DNA from 3 places in the Caulobacter sp. 05L422 genome. Region 2 is predicted to be linked to each of the others. Evidence: predicted binding sites of a transcription regulator. Region 2 holds the regulator's gene; each other region holds the start of a gene.
The links. The regulator LexA, encoded in region 2, represses DNA repair genes until DNA is damaged. The targets are predictions, from matches to a motif close to ATGTTCNCNANNTGTTCT.
Positions count from the first base shown of each region.

Region 1: a site for LexA is predicted at 2,051-2,068, ahead of AC1DMQ_RS11200 (ATP-dependent helicase). Genes of this name have one in related genera too.
Region 3: a site for LexA is predicted at 2,473-2,490, ahead of AC1DMQ_RS14030 (ImuA family protein). Genes of this name have one in related genera too.

Region 1 is NZ_JBFTOB010000010.1:43,585-48,796, reverse strand. Features, by position in the region: gene AC1DMQ_RS11200 (ATP-dependent helicase) at 1-2,050, opposite strand, end outside; gene AC1DMQ_RS11195 (hypothetical protein) at 2,175-2,375, shown strand; gene AC1DMQ_RS11190 (hypothetical protein) at 2,387-2,623, shown strand; gene AC1DMQ_RS11185 (DUF1801 domain-containing protein) at 2,846-3,286, shown strand; gene AC1DMQ_RS11180 (ribbon-helix-helix domain-containing protein) at 3,283-3,510, opposite strand; gene AC1DMQ_RS11175 (Coq4 family protein) at 3,688-4,422, shown strand; gene AC1DMQ_RS11170 (nuclear transport factor 2 family protein) at 4,419-4,823, shown strand; gene modA (molybdate ABC transporter substrate-binding protein) at 4,916-5,212, shown strand, end outside.
Region 2 is NZ_JBFTOB010000038.1:5,843-11,054, reverse strand. Features, by position in the region: gene trpD (anthranilate phosphoribosyltransferase) at 1-899, shown strand, start outside; gene trpC (indole-3-glycerol phosphate synthase TrpC) at 896-1,684, shown strand; gene AC1DMQ_RS25175 (DUF5990 family protein) at 1,692-2,111, opposite strand; gene lexA (transcriptional repressor LexA) at 2,393-3,097, shown strand; gene AC1DMQ_RS25165 (GFA family protein) at 3,224-3,631, opposite strand; gene AC1DMQ_RS25160 (glutathione S-transferase family protein) at 3,683-4,330, opposite strand; gene AC1DMQ_RS25155 (ComEC/Rec2 family competence protein) at 4,347-5,212, opposite strand, start outside.
Region 3 is NZ_JBFTOB010000013.1:102,195-107,406, forward strand. Features, by position in the region: gene serA (phosphoglycerate dehydrogenase) at 1-821, shown strand, start outside; gene AC1DMQ_RS14020 (VanZ family protein) at 1,105-1,470, shown strand; gene AC1DMQ_RS14025 (crotonase/enoyl-CoA hydratase family protein) at 1,605-2,378, opposite strand; gene AC1DMQ_RS14030 (ImuA family protein) at 2,504-3,289, shown strand; gene AC1DMQ_RS14035 (Y-family DNA polymerase) at 3,429-4,883, shown strand; gene AC1DMQ_RS14040 (error-prone DNA polymerase) at 5,004-5,212, shown strand, end outside.

The sequences.
Region 1 (5,212 bases), on a different contig from region 2:
CGCCGTAATAGCCGGTCTCCGAGGCCGCATCGACGTGGGCCAGGGGCAGTTCGTCGACGAAGCGGCTGGGCAGCTGCGACGTCCAGCGACCGTAGACCTGGCGATTGGCCACGAAGCTGATCCGGGCCTCCTCGCGGGCCCGGGTGATGCCGACGTAAGCGAGGCGGCGCTCTTCCTCGAGGCCCTTCTCGCCCTTGTCGTCCATGCTGCGCTGGCTGGGGAACACGCCTTCCTCCCAGCCGGGCAGGAAGACCAGCGGGAACTCCAGCCCCTTGGCCGAGTGCAGCGTCATGATCCAGACCGCGTCGTCACCGGCGCCTTTGTCCAGGTCCATGACCAGCGACACGTGCTCCAGATAGCCTTCCAGCGTGTCGAAGGCGCTCATCGACTGGACCAGTTCCTTCAGGTTCTCCAGCCGCGTCTGGCTGGTGGGACCCTTGTCCAGGCGCAGGGCGTCGGTATAGCCGCTCTCCTCCAGCACCGCCTCCATCACCCGCTGGTGCGGGGTGTTGGCGGCCAGCGCGCGCCAGCGGTCCAGGTCGCGCAGGAAGTTGCTCAGCGCCGTGCGGGTGCGGGCCGGCAGGTCGTCGCTTCCGATGATCACCCGGGCCGCGTCGACCGTGGAGATCCCCTCCAGCCGGGCGATCTGCAGCAGCTTCGCCACCGAGGTGTCGCCGATGCCGCGCTTGGGCGTGTTGACGATCCGCTCGAAGGCCAGGTCGTCGTCGGGCGACTGGATCAGGCGCAGATAGGCGTGGGCGTCGCGGATCTCGGCGCGCTCGAAGAACCGCGGGCCGCCGACCACCTTGTAGGGGATTTGCAGCATCACGAACCGCTCTTCGAAGGCCCGCATCTGGAACGAGGCGCGGACCAGTATGGCCATGTGGCTGTACTTGCGGCCGGCCCGCTTGGCCTTCTCGATCTCGTCGGCGACCATCCGGCTCTCGGCCTCGCCGTCCCAGACGCCCGAAACCTTGACCTTCTCGCCGCCCGAGGCCTCGGTCCACAGGGTCTTGCCCAGCCGGCTCTTGTTGGCGTCGATCAGGCCCGAGGCGGCGGCCAGGATGTGCTCGGTCGAGCGGTAGTTGCGCTCCAGCTTGATGACCTTGGCGCCCGGGAAGTCGCGTTCGAAGCGCAGGATGTTGTCGACCTCGGCCCCGCGCCAGCCGTAGATCGACTGGTCGTCGTCGCCCACGCAGCAGACGTTCTGGCGACCCTGGGCCAGCAGCCGCAGCCACAGGTACTGGGCGACGTTGGTGTCCTGGTACTCGTCGACCATCACGTACTGGAAACGCCGCTGGAAGTCGGCCAGCACGTCCGGATTGGCCGTGAAGATGGTGATGTTGTGCAGCAGCAGGTCGCCGAAGTCGCAGGCGTTCAGGATGCGCAGCCGCTCCTGGTACTGGCGATAGAGGGTGATCCCCCGGCCGTTGGCGAACTCGCCGGCCTCGCTCTGCGGCACGCGGTCGGGCGTCCAGCCGCGGTTCTTCCAGGTGTCGATCAGGCCGGCCAGGGCGCGCGGCGTCCAGCGCTTGGCGTCGATGTCGGCGGCCTCGATCAGCTGCTTCAGCAGCCGTTCCTGGTCGTCGGTGTCGATGATCGTGTAGCTGGACTTCAGTCCCACCAGCTCGGCGTGGCGGCGCAGGATCTGGGCGGCCACCGAGTGGAAGGTGCCCAGCCAGCGCAGGCCCTCGGCCTCGTCGCCGATGATGTGGGTGATGCGTTCCCGCATCTCCCGCGCGGCCTTGTTGGTGAAGGTGACGACCAACATCTCCCACGGTCGGGCGCGGCCCGTCGCCAGGATGTGGGCCAGGCGGGTGGTCAGGACCCGCGTCTTGCCCGTGCCCGCGCCGGCCAGCACCAGCACGGGGCCCTCGGTCGCCTCGACGGCCGCCCGCTGTTCGGGGTTCAGTCCCTCCAGATAGTTCGGCCGCTCAAGCGAGCTTGGGCCGTCCGGTCCGCGAGCACGGGCCAGGTCGGAGATGCGGGGCGCGGGGAGATCGCCGGGAAAGTCGCCGGGGAAGTCGGACGAGTCGAAGCCTTGAGACATGGAACATATGTAGCACAAACATCGCCCGACTTAAGCCCTCGCGCCCATCCGCCGCGCTCTTGATCGGAACCTCGACCGCCACCTCCCGTTTGTTCGGCGGGGATGGAAATCACAGGAGACTGACGTGGCTGAAGAAACCAACTCGAGCGGCGGTGGCGGGACCGGCATGGCGTTCATCATCGGCGCCCTGGTCGTGGTCGTGGCGGTGATCGCCTATTTCGTCTTCACCGGCGGCATGACCCAGAAGAAGACGGTCGATGTCAACGTGTCCGCGCCGCAGCTCGACGCGCCCAAGGTTCCGGACGCGCCCAAGCCCGCGGGTTAGGGGAGGGCGTCATGGCCCGTCACGACGACATCCGGCCCCAGCATCTGGGCGTGGCCGGTCTGGCGTTGCTGGGGGTGCTGCTGCTGATCGCCGCCCTGGTGATCGGCGGCTGGCGCTCCGGCCTGCTGACCGTGCGCTCGGCCGACCTGTCGATGCAGATGCCGAAGCCTCCGCCCCTGCCCAGGCGAACGCCGACGCCGGAGCCCATTCCGCTGCCCAAGCCTGGTCCGGGCGTCCAGCAGGGCTAGGCTTGGCCGGCCTTGGGGCATGATCGCCAAGTTTTGCCGTCGTTCCCGCGACCTCCCGCCTTTCCCACGACGCCCCGCATCCTGGAGGGGGCGGGAGCGTCGTCGACCGCTGAAGAAAGTCAGCGGACCCTGTCGGTTCCAGACAGGTTCCATCGTCCTGAGGAGGTTGATGTTCGCTATCCGGCTTGGCGGCCGGGCGAAGATGGAAAGGGAGACCTTGGCATGGGCGTGCGCGAGCAGATCGACGGCTACATCGATGCTCAGTCTCCAGCGAAGAGCGAGGAATTGCGGGATCTGCACCGGCGCATCCTTGCGATCTCGCCCGACGCCGAGCTCTGGTTCCTGGATGGCCGCGACGGCGACGGCAAGGTCGTTTCCAACCCGAATATTGGATATGGATCGGAGGCGCTCAGCTATGCCGCCGGCAATTCGAGAGCGTTCTACAAGATCGGTCTGAGCGCCAATACGTCCGGACTGTCGGTCTACGTGATGGGTCTCAAGGACAAGAAACACCTGTCCGAGACCTATGGATCGCGACTCGGGAAGGCCAAGGTCACCGGATATTGCATCAGCTTCAGGTCCGTGAAGGACGTGGACCTCGGCGTGCTCGAAGAGGTCGTCGCGGAGGCCTTTGGGGCCGCGTTGACGGTCGATCCGCTCTAGACCGTTCCCGCCTCGCCCGCCTGGGCGTGTTGCAGGGCGAACACGCGGCAGGCCGAGGCCAGAGGGCGTTCGCCCCGTCCGGCGTCGATGCGCTGGATCAGGCTGGCGACGCTGATCTTGTCGGTGCTCGCGGCCAGTTGCAGCACGGCCCAGAACTCAGGCTCCAGAGCCAGAGAGGTCGCGTGGCCGGCCAGATTGATCGAACGCTTCTTCAGACTGCCCATCTCGCCCGTCCCCATTTTGCCGCCTGGCCGATCAACGTCCGGCCAAGGTCCCAGATCGGGGGTCGCTGAACCCACTTGAATAAAAATGACGCCATGTCATCTTTATCGGGTTCAGCAGGAGCATGCCTTATGATTGCAGCCACGCAAGTGCTCGGTGAGCCAAAGGCGCATCAACCGATGCAACGGGGGCGTCAGTCCTTCAACCTGCAGCCTTTGCGGGCGCTTCGGGCCGTCCGGCGCCTGATCGCTGACAAGGAGGACACCGCCCAGGTGTTCGAGATCATGCGCGCCCTGGCGGGCAACGCGATCCCCAAGGGCTATCGCCGCCTGCTGAGCACGCCGGAGGGCGGCCGCATCGCCTACGAGCGCGACGAGTTCGCCGAGCGGCTGTCGGACCCGGCTTGGCTGGAGCGGTTCGGTCCCGGCACGGTCGGCGCGGCCTATCGCGACTTCATCGCCCCGCGTGGCCTGTCCGCCGAGGGGCTGGCCGAGGAAAGCCGCAAGATCCCCGAGTCCGACGTCGACGCCGCCCACCCGCTGGCCTGGTACGCGCGTCGCATGCGCGACGTGCACGACGTCTGGCACGTGCTGACCGGCTACGGCACCGACGCCCTGGGCGAGGTCTGCGTGGTGGCCTTCTCCTACGCCCAGACCCGCAGCCTGGGCTTCGCGGTCATCGCCCTGGCCGGCGCGCGCCAGTTCCAGAAGGCCCGGCTGGGTCAGCCCTACGGCAGGGCGGTGCGCGAGGCCTGGCGCAACGGCCGCTCGGCCGCCTGGCTGCCGGCGGTCGACTATCCGGCCCTGTTCGCCATGTCGTTGGAAGAGGCTCGCCGGACCTACAGGGTCGCGCCCAACACCGCCTATCTCGCCATCCCGGCCGAATATCGCGACCGCTACAAAGAGGCGGCGTGAGCCCGGGGGCCCAGGGGGCGGCCAACCTTGCGGTCGCCCAGCGCTACGCCCAGGCCTGGCTGGCCGGCGACCTAGCGGCGTTGCGTGCCTGCTACCACCCCGACTTCACCCTGCATTACTTCGGCGACCATCCGCTGAGCGGCGATCATGTCGGCCTGGCCGCCGCCCTGGCGACCCTGGCCGAGGTCAGCCGCCGAACCCGCCGCAAGCTGGTCCGCATCGTCGACGTGACGGCCGGACCGGAGCGGGCGGTGGTGATCGCCCGCGAGGCCTTCGAGCGCGACGGCGTCGTCACCGAGCTGGACCGCGTGCTGGTCTACCGCATCCAGGACGACCTGCTGGCCGAGTGCTGGGTCTATGACGGAGACCAGGCGCTGGTGGACGGGTTCCTGCGCGGCTAGGCGCGCGGAACGGGCCGGCGGCTCTTGACCCGCTTCGGCGTTCGGTAGTTCAACTGCACAACGCGCGAAGCGTCGGATTGCAGAGAGTCTTCATGATCACCCGTCGCTTCAAGCTGATCGGTCTGGCCCTGTTCGGGGCGGCCCTGACCCTGGCCGCCGCGCCCGCCCTGGCCGCCGACGCCCAGGTGGCGGTCGCCGCCAACTTCACCGAGCCGGCCAAGGAGATCGCGGCCGCCTTCAAGGCCAAGACCGGCCACACCGCCACCCTCAGCTTCGGCGCCTCGGGGCAGTTCTACACCCAGATGGCGCACGGGGCGCCGTACGAGGTGTTCCTGTCAGCCGACGCCGAGCGTCCCAAGAAGGCCGAGGACGAGGGCCTGGCCGTCAAG
Region 2 (5,212 bases):
TGCGCGGCGAGACCGTGGGCGAGATCACCGCCTGCGCCCGCGCCATGCGCCGCGCGGCCATCCACCTTGAGCACCCGTATGACGTCATCGATGTCTGCGGCACCGGCGGCGACGGCCTGCACACCCTGAACATCTCCACCGCCGTGGGTTTCGTGGCCGCCGGCGGCGGCCTCAAGGTCGCCAAGCACGGCAACCGGGCGATCACCTCCAAGTCGGGCACCGCCGACGTTCTGGCCGCCCTGGGGGTCAATATCGACGCCAGCCTGGCCCAGCAGCGCCACGCGCTCGATACGGCCGGCATCTGCTTCCTGTTCGCCCAGTCGCACCACGGCGCGATGAAGCACGTCTCGCCGATCCGCCAGCAGCTTGGTTTCCGCACCATCTTCAACCTGCTGGGCCCGCTGACCAATCCGGCCGGCGCCAAGCGCCAGGTGGTCGGCGTCTCGGCCCATCGCTTCGTCGAGCCGGTGGCCAAGGCCCTGGGTGCGCTCGGAGCCGAGCGCGCCTGGTCGGTGCACGGCGCCGGCATGGACGAGCTGACCACCACCGGCGAGACCGAGGTCGCCGAATGGCGCGACGGCTCCCTGCGGCTGTTCACGATCACCCCCGAAGCCGTCGGTCTACCGCGCGCGGCCCTGGCCGACATCACCGGCGGCGATCCCGCCTTCAACGCCGCCGCCCTGACCGCCCTGCTGGGCGGCCAAAAGAGCGCCTATCGCGACATCGTCATGCTCAACGCCGCCGCCGCCTTCCTGGTGGCCGACAAGGTCGAGACCCTGCGCGAAGGCGTCGAACTGGCCGGCGCCGTGCTCGACGACGGCCGCGCCCAGGCGGCCTTGGCCGGTCTGGTGGCCGCCACCAACAGTGAACCCGTGCCCGCCCAAGTGACCCCAGCATGACTGACATCCTCGCCAAGATCGCCGCCTACAAGCGCGAGGACGTAGCGGATCGTAAGCGTCGCCGGTCGTTCGCCCAGGTGGACGCCGCGGCCAAGTCCGCCAACGGCCCGCGCGGCTTCAAGGCTGCGCTCGAGGCGCACCACGCGCCCGGCAGGCTGGCCCTGATCGCCGAGATCAAGAAGGCCTCGCCGTCCAAGGGCCTGATCCGCGCCGACTTCGATCCGCCGGCCCTGGCCCGCGCCTACGCCGCCGGCGGCGCGGCCTGCCTGTCCGTGCTGACCGACGGCCCCAGCTTCCAGGGCGCCGACGGCTACCTGATCGACGCCCGCGCGGCGGTCGCCCTGCCCTGCATCCGCAAGGACTTCCTGGTCGACCCCTGGCAGGTGGCCGAGAGCCGCGCCCTGGGCGCCGACGCCATCCTGGTCATCCTGGCGATGATCGACGACGCCCTGGCCGCCGACCTGATGGCCGAGGCCGCGCGCCTGGGCATGGACGCCCTGGTCGAGGTGCACGACGAGGCCGAGATGGACCGGGCCGGCAAGCTGGGCTCGACCCTGGTCGGGATCAACAACCGTGACCTGAAGAGCTTCGTGGTCGACCTGGCCGTCACCGAACGCCTCGCCGCCCAGGCTCCCAAGGACGCCCTGCTGGTCACCGAGAGCGGCCTGTTCGTCGCCGCCGACGCGGTGCGCATGGAAGCGGCCGGCGCCAAGGCCATGCTGGTCGGCGAAAGCCTGATGCGCCAGGCCGACGTGGCGTCGGCGACGAAGGCGCTGCTGGGCTAGGACCCGGTCAGTCCGCGACCCGCCAGGGTCCTAGCGGGCGCACCGTCGCGCAGGCCGGACCGCCGTCCTTGTCCCTTCCGGGCAAGCGGGCCTCCAGGACCTTGCCGGCCAGAGCCTGATCCAGCAGGTCGGTCGGCAGCGTGTGGATGTCGATCTTGGCGCGCCGGCTCCAGGGCGACGCCCCCGCGCCGGCCTGGCCTCCGATGGCGATGTAGACGAAGCGCCGCTCCGGTCCTTCGCTGCGGACGAACTCCCCCAGGAACTTCGGTCCAGGCGCGACGCGCACGGGAACGTCGAACGACAGCGGCCCGCCGCCGGCGACGACCTGACCGACGGCCTGGCTCTTCTTGTCCTGCAGGCTGTAAGCGCATCCGGGAACGGGGTCCTGGATCGTCAGCCTGAGCGTGATCGTCTCGCCCGTCGCCATCCGGTTCTCCAACCTGCCGCGCGTTCCGACTCCGTAGCCGGACTCCGTCAGGGTCCGCAATCCGCGACGGGTCCCACCAGGCGGGGTCAACGCCGCCTGATTCCCTCCGGGGCGGCCTTGATCACCCGTTCGCCCCGCTTCGCCCCAGTCCGGACTCTGTATTTCCTCGGGAATTCGCCCGCCCTCCCGGCGAACACCGTTAACTTGACATCAACGAAGAACACCTAGAGAACATTCACAGAGGTTTGCGGTTTGTTCCGCGACGACTGGCGAGGCCGGACATGCTCACGCGCAAGCAGCACGAGCTGCTGATGTTCATCCACGAGCGGATCAAGGAGACCGGCGTCTCCCCCTCCTTCGACGAGATGAAGGAGGCGCTGGACCTGGCGTCCAAGTCGGGCATCCACCGGCTGATCACGGCGCTGGAAGAGCGCGGCTTCATCCGCCGCCTGGCCCACCGGGCCCGGGCGCTGGAAGTGGTCAAGCTGCCCCAGCAGGCCACGGCGGCCGCGCCGCCGAAGGGGCGAGGAACCTTCAAGCCCCAGGTGCTGGAAGGCGGCGGCCAGCCGCCGTCGGCGCCGGGCGCGCCGATCGCCGCCGACACCACCCGCGAGCTGCCGATCCTCGGCCGCATCGCCGCCGGCACCCCGATCGACGCCATCCAGCACGAACGCGAGCGCCTGCCGGTGCCGGAGACCATGCTGGGCAGCGGCGAGCACTATGTGCTCGAGGTCCAGGGCGACTCGATGATCGAGGCCGGCATCCTCGACGGCGACTATGTGATCATCAAGAAGGGCGACACCGCCAACAGCGGCGAGATCGTCGTGGCCCTGGTCGGCGAGGAAGCCACCCTCAAGCGCCTGCGCAAGAAGGGCGGCTCTATCGCCCTGGAAGCCGCCAATCCCAAGTACGAGACCCGCATCTTCGGCCCCGACCAGGTCGAGGTGCAGGGCAAGCTGGTGGGCCTGATCCGGCGCTATCATTAGGTTCTCGGCGGACATCAACGCTGCGGCTGGGGACAGGCACATGTGCCTGTCCCCTTTTCGTATCTCGTCCTCTCCCTTTTGAGGGAGGTGGCCCGAAGGGCCGGAGGGGGTTCGCCGCGCGGGCTGCTAAGACGCCATCCCCGCCGGCCGGTTCTCCACATATTGCGGCACGTTCAGCGGCGGCAGCCACGGCTCGCGCCGCTTCACCCAGACCTCGTACTGCGGCGTGAACTGGCCAGTGTCGTCCAGCCCGCCCAGATGGATCTCGATCTCGCCGTCGCCCTCGCCTTCCGCCGTCCAGAACAGCGGCGAGCCGCAGGTCGGACAGCCGTGGAGCAGGCCGTGCTCGGCGCCGGCCCAGATCGCCGGCGAACCCTCGATCCGCACCCGGTCTGTCCGGAACGCCGCGAAGGCGTTGAACGGCGCGCCGTGGCGCTTGCGGCAAGTCATGCAGTGGCACAGCCCCACCCGCAGCGGTCCGCCCTCCGCCACGTATCGCACCGCCCCGCAGGCGCAGCCGCCTTGGCGTTCCATGATCGCCTCCGTCGTTCGTTCCAGGCCTAACGCCCGACCTCGCCTTCGGGCTCAGAAAGCCAGCCGTCCCTCCAATTCGCCGAACGGGACCATCACATGCTCCCGGTAGGCCGGACGAGCCCGGAGGCGCTCGTACCAGGCCTGCAGGCGCGGCAAGGCGGGTCGTTCGATCTCCAGCTCGAAATAGCGGTAGAGGTGCGCGCCGATGGCGATGTCGGCCAGGGACAGGGTCTCGCCGACGACGAAGGCGCGGTCCGCCAGCTGTGCGTCGACCAGGCTCAGGCAGCGTGCGGTCTGGTCCAGGGCCCTGGCCACGGCGGCTTCGTCGCGCTGGGCCTCCGGCGTGCGATAGCCGCCCCAGAAAACCCCGCCCAGGAAGGCCGGCTGCAGCGCGGTCTGCGCCCAATCCATCCAACCGTCGACCGGTGCGCGGGGGCCCGGATCCTCGGACCAGAACCGGTCCGCGCCATGGGCGGCCGCCAGGTAGCGCAGGATGGCGTGCGACTCCCAGACCACGACCTCGCCGTCCGCGATCACCGGAACCTTGCCGTGCGGGTTCATCGCCCGGAACGCCGGCTCGTCCAGCCCGCCGAAGTCGCCGCCGGCCGGGATATGCTGGTGCGGCAGGCCCAGCTCGCCGACCAGCCACAGCACTTTCTGGACATTGGCCGAACTGCGCCGGCCCCAAACTCTCAACATCTGGCCTTGGGCATGTCTAGCGCTCCGAAACACCGGTCCAGGGCCTGACGCCCCGCAGCGGTTGCGCCCAGACGATCCACCATTCGCCGCCGCGCCGATAGAGCTCGGCCGCACCGCCGGCCGCGAAGTCGTCGGCGTCGAGCACGATCCGGTCGCGGCAGGCCGGCGGGATGAGCGGCGCGGCCCCGCGCAGGACGACGATCTCCGCCTCGGCGCACATCGCCGCCAGGACCTCGAAGTCCGGGGCGGACTTGCTCCACGACAGAGCCAAGGCCACGGGCGCATCGGCGGCTGGGGCGCACGACCGCCGGTCGCAGGCGTAGAGCGGGCTGGGCGCGACGCCCTCCGGCACGATCAGGCCTCGGCGACGCCCCCACAGCTCGGCCCCGAAGCGGCGGGCGTCGGGGCGCAGCAGCACCGCCTCGCGGCCCTGCCGCACCGCCGCCGTGGTCCCGTCCGGGGCGATCCAGACATCGGGCGGCGTCGCGCGCGGCCACAGCGCCACCGCCAGGGCCAGGGGCACGCCCAGCCAGCGCAGGCGGCCTTGCCACAGGCACAGCAGCATCAATCCGACGAAGGCCAGGGCCAGGGTGAACGGCGGGCCGCTGGCCACCACGTGCTGGGCCCCGCCGGCGTTGGCGAAACCCTCGGCGATCCACATCATCGCGCCGATGCCCCAGCCGGCCACGGTGAGGAACGGCTCGCCCAGGCCGAAGCCCTCCAGGGCCGCGCCCAGCGCCAGGAACGGCATGATCACGAACGACGACAGCGGCGCGACCGCCAGGTTGGCCGGCAAGCCCCAGACGGCCACGCGGTTGAAGTGCTGCATGGCGAACGGCCCGGTCGCCATGCCCGCGACGAAACTGGCCCCGACGCTGACCG
Region 3 (5,212 bases), on a different contig from region 2:
CGGCCTTCGACGTGTTCGTCACCGAGCCGGCCAAGGAAAACCCGCTGTTCGGCTCGGACAAGGTCGTGGCCACCCCGCACCTGGGCGCCAGCACCAACGAGGCGCAAGAGAACGTCGCCCTGCAGGTCGCCGAGCAGATGAGCGACTACCTGCTGACCGGCGCGGTCACCAACGCCCTGAACAGCCCGTCGATCACCGCCGAAGAAGCCCCCAAGCTGAAGCCGTTCGTGGCCCTGGCCGAGAAGATCGGCGCCCTGGCCGGCCAGATGGTCGACTTCGGCATCTCCGCCATCGACATCGCCTTCGAGGGCGAGGTCTCCAAGCTGAACGTCAAGCCGATGACCTCGGCGGCCCTGGCCGGGATCCTCAAGCCGATGCTGGCCGAGATCAACATGGTCTCCGCGCCGGCCGTGGCCAAGGAGCGCGGCATCACCGTCTCCGAGAGCCGCCAGGAAGTCAGCCCCACCTATGACAGCCTGATGCGCGTGACCATCACCACCGAGAAGGGCAAGCGCGCCTTCGCCGGCACGGTGATCGCCGGCGCCCCGCGCATCGTCGAGGTCAAGGGCATGGAGCTGGACGCCGGCTTCTCGCCGGCCATGCTCTACATCAACAACCTGGACAAGCCGGGCTTCATCGGCGCGCTGGGCATGCTGCTGGGCGAGGCGGGCGTCAACATCGCCACCTTCAACCTGGGCCGGCTGTCGGCGGATGAGGACGCGATCGCCCTGGTCGGCGTCGACCAGGCCCCGGACGAGGCCCTGCTGGCCAAGATTCAGGCCCTTCCGCACGTCAAGGAAGCCCGCGCCCTGACGTTCTGATCCTGAAACCTTCTCCCCTTGCGGGAGAAGGTGTCGGCGCAGCCGACGGATGAGGGGTCTCTCAGACCTGATCGCCGTGTCCAGCCTGACCGCTGGGCGCGGCGGTTTCGTTTCGTGCGCCCCCTCACCCGACCCGCTTCACGGGCCACCCTCTCCCACAAGGGGAGAGGGAAGTTGGTGCAGGCCGCGTGCAGACAACGACAGGATACGGCCGAGACGCCGTCTCGCCATTTTCAAGCCTCACCGGACCGGCTAGGTGCGGAGGACCCAGCCTGGAGCTTCGATGTCCATCCGCGCCCGCAAGATCAACCGCCTGGTCTTCATCGTCTTCCTGGCCGCGTCGGCCTACGCCCTGGCCCGGGCCCTGCTGCCGGACAACGACAGCATCGGCCTGATCCCGTGGGACAAGGCCAAGCACTTCATCGTCTTCTACGTGCTCAGCGTCCTGGCCAGCCTGGCCCTGCCCAACAGCCGGCTACACCGCATCGGCCTGGTGATCCTGGCGTTCGGCGGGGGGATCGAGATCCTTCAGGGCTTCGTCGGCCGCGACGCCTCGTGGTTCGACCTGTTCGCCGACGCCTGCGGCATCAGCGCGGCGTTCGGACCGATGCTGGTCAGCCAGTGGTGGCGGGCGAAGGCTCGGTTCTAGCTCTCTATCGGGTTGTCATCCCGGGCGTAGCGCAGCGAAGGCCCGGGACCGCCGGAAGCTCTGAGTTCACGCGTCGGTCCCGGATCGGCGCGCTGCGCGCTTTTCCAGGATGACATGATTTGGAGCTGAAGGGCTTATTTGGGCTCTTCGAACTTTCCCCCGCGCCCTTCGCCGTCCTTGAACCGCGCGGCGCCGGCCCGGGCCTCGCGGCGCAGCGGCTCCAGCCCGCCGATCCCCTCGACCTTCAGCGCCGCCTCCAGCGAGACGTCCCACTGGGCGAAGGCCGAGGCGCGGTCGGCGCGCAGGCAGACCTGCGGGAAGGCGGCGATCTGGGCGGCCAGGCCTTGCGCGGCGGTCAGCGCCTCGCCCGCCGGGACCACGCGGTCGGCCAGGCCCCAGCTCAGCGCCTCGGCCGCCTCGACCGCCCGGCCGGTCAGGATCATGTCCAGCGCCCGGCCCTGGCCGACGATCCTCGGCAGGCGCACCGTGCCGCCGTCGATCAGCGGCACGCCCCAGCGGCGGCAGAACACCCCGAAGATCGCGCTTTGCGACGCCACCCGCAGATCGCACCACAGGGCCAGCTCCAGCCCGCCGGCCACCGCGTGGCCCTCGACGGCGGCGATCACCGGCTTGGACAACAGCCGCCGCGTCGGCCCCATCGGACCCTCGCCGACCGGGTCGTAGCGCTCGCCCTCGCCCGAGGCGGCGACGGCCAGGTCGAACCCGGCGCAGAACGTACCGCCCGCCCCGGTCAGCACGGCGACGGCGGCGGCCGGATCGGCCTCGAAGGCGTCGAACGCGGCGCGCAGCTGCAGGGCGGTCTCCGGGTTCACCGCGTTGCGCTTTTCGGGGCGGTTGATCGTGACGGTCCAGACCGGGCCGTCGGTGTGGAGTTCGACTTCGGTCATCTCAAGCCTCCCGACCCGGGCCGCGTCATTCCGCCGCCGCGCCAGGCCGCGCCACCATGACGGGCTCCGCTTGACTCTCCAACCCCGGAGGATCAGAACAAAAGTGGAACATTGGAGAGTGGAGCATGCCCGGGGCGAAACCCGCCCTTTCGGCTTTGAGAGCCCAGATCGCCGCCCTGGAAGCGGGGACTCGGACTCCGCCTCCCGTCCTGCCGTTCGGCGATCCACGCATCGACGGCTGCTTCCCGGCCGGCGGCCTGCAACGCGGCGGCTGGCACGAGGTGGGCGGTTCGGGGCTGGAGGAGGAGACCGGCGCCGCCCCCGCCGCCTTCACCGCCCTGATGCTGCGCCCGCTGGCCGCCAAGGGCGCTGTGGTCTGGGTGATGCGGCGCGACGACCTGCACGCGCCGGGCCTGGTGAACCTGAGCTTTCCGGTCGAGCGCCTGATCCAGGTCCGCGCCCGCGACGAGGCCGAGGTGCTGGCCGTACTGGAGGACGCCCTGGCCACGGTCGGCGTCGCCGCGGCGATCGGCGAGGCCGAGACTCCCGACCTCAAGGCCGGCCGCCGCCTGCAACTGGCCTGCGAGCGGCGCGGCTCGACCGGGGTGCTGCTGCGACGACGGCCGTATGGCGGTCCGGCCGGCAAGGTTCGCGAGGTGTCGGGCGCGGCGGCCCAGACCCGCTGGCGCGTCGCCGCCGCCCCCAGCCAGCCGCCGCCGGGCGAGCCGGGGCTGGGCCCGCCGCGCTGGCGGGTCGAACTCGAACGCTGCCGGGGCGGCCGTCCCGGCGCCTGGATCCTCGAACAAGCGGAGGCCGCCGATGGCCCGCATCCTTTCCGTCTGGTGTCGCAACTGGCCGATCACGACGTGGCGGCGAACGAACCCCCTCCAGAGCGTATCCGCGCCGCCTAGGCCCTCCCCCTGTGGGGGAGGCGGTCGCGAAGCGACCGGTGGGGGGAGTGATCGGAAGGTCGATCCTGCCACGGGCCGGCGGCCCAAGACTCCCCCCACCGTCGGCTTCGCCGACACCTCCCCCACAGGGGGAGGGCCGATGCCCCTGGTCCCCCCCGTCACCCTGGTCGCCACCGAGGGTGGAACCCGCCGCCTGGCCGCCGTCGACGACGCGGCCGCGGCCCTCGGCCTGCATGTCGGCCAGAAGGCCGCCGACGCCGCGGCTCTGGTTCCCGACCTGGTCACCGCCGACCACGACCCCGAGGGCGACCGCGCGGCGCTGGAGATCCTGTGCGACTGGTGCGTGCGGTTCTCGCCGGCCGTGGCCCTCGACGGGCTGGACGGCCTGCTGCTGGACGTCGAGGGCGTCTCGCACCTGTGGGGCGGCGAGGCCGCCATGCTGGACGACCTGCTGGCCCGGCTGGAACGCTGGGGCGCGCCGGCCCGGGGCGCGATCGCCGACACCCCCGGCGCGGCCTGGGCCCTGGCCCGCTACGCTCCCGACCGCACGATCGCCCCGCCCGGCGGCCAAAGCTCGTTGCTGGCGTCCTTGCCGGTCGCCGCCCTGCGCCTGGACGAAGCGGCCCAGGCCCAGTTGCCGCGTCTGGGCCTGTTCCAGGTCGGCCAACTTCTGAGCCTGCCGCGCGCCCAGCTGGCCAAGCGGTTCGGGCTGAGCACGGTGCTGCGCATCGACCAGGCCCTGGGTGCGGCCCGCGAGGCCCTGGTCTTCCGTCGCCCGGCCACCCCGTGGTTCGACCGTCTGGCTTTCTTCGAGCCGATCAGCGCCCTGGAAGACCTGGAGCGGGTGACCGCCGACATCTGCGCCCTGCTGTGCGCGCGCCTGGAAGCCGAGGGGCAGGGGGCGCGGCGGTTCGAGCTGGTGTTCCACCGCCTGGACGGCAAGGACCAGCCGGTGCGCGTGGGGCTGTCGCGTCCGGGCCGCGATCCGGCCCGGATCGCCAAGCTGCTGAAGCCGAAACTGGACACGGTCGATCCGGGCTTCGGGATCGAAGTCGTCACCCTGTGGGCCGCCGACGTCGAGCCGCTGTCGACGGCGCAACGCAGCTTGGACGCCGACGGCGGGGTCAGTCTGGAGGAGGGCCTGGCGCCGCTGGTCGACCGGTTGATCAACCGCCTGGGCGAGGACCGGGTCTGGCGGGCCGATCCCTATGAAAGCCACGTGCCGGAACGCTCGGTGACGCGCGCCGCCCCGCTGGATCCGACGCCGGAAACGGGCTGGGACCCCGACCGTCCCCGGCCGTCCCGCCTGCTGCGCCGGCCGGAGGCGATCGAGGTCATGGCCAAGCTGCCCGACGACCCGCCGGTCCAGTTCCGCTGGCGCGGCAAGTCGCGCCGCGTGCGCCTGGCCGAGGGCCCCGAACGGATCGGCCAGGAATGGTGGCGCAAGGCCTTCGACGATGTCGGGCCCGGCAAGGTGCGGGACTATTACCGGGTGGAGGACGAGACGGGCGAGCGGTTCTGGATCTTCCGGGCGGGGCTGTATGGCGACGGGGAGAAGGTCCCGAAGTGGTGGTTGCATGGCCTGTTCGGCTGAGCAGTCCCTCCCCCTGTGGGGGAGGCGATCGCGTAGCGATCGGTGGGGGGATACGGCTGGGGTGGGACCACTCCCCCCTCCGGCCCATTCGGGCCGCCTCCCCCACAGGGGGAGGACCTGATGGCGCGCTACGCCGAGCTTCAGACCACCACCAACTTCTCCTTCCTGCGCGGGGCCTCCCACGCCCAGGAGCTGATGCTGACCGGCCAGGCCCTGGGTCTGAGCGCCGTGGGCGTCGCCGACCGCAACAGCCTGGCCGGGGTGGTGCGGGCCTGGACGGCGGCCAAGGACCTGTCGATCCGCGCCCTGACCGGCTGCCGGCTGGACTT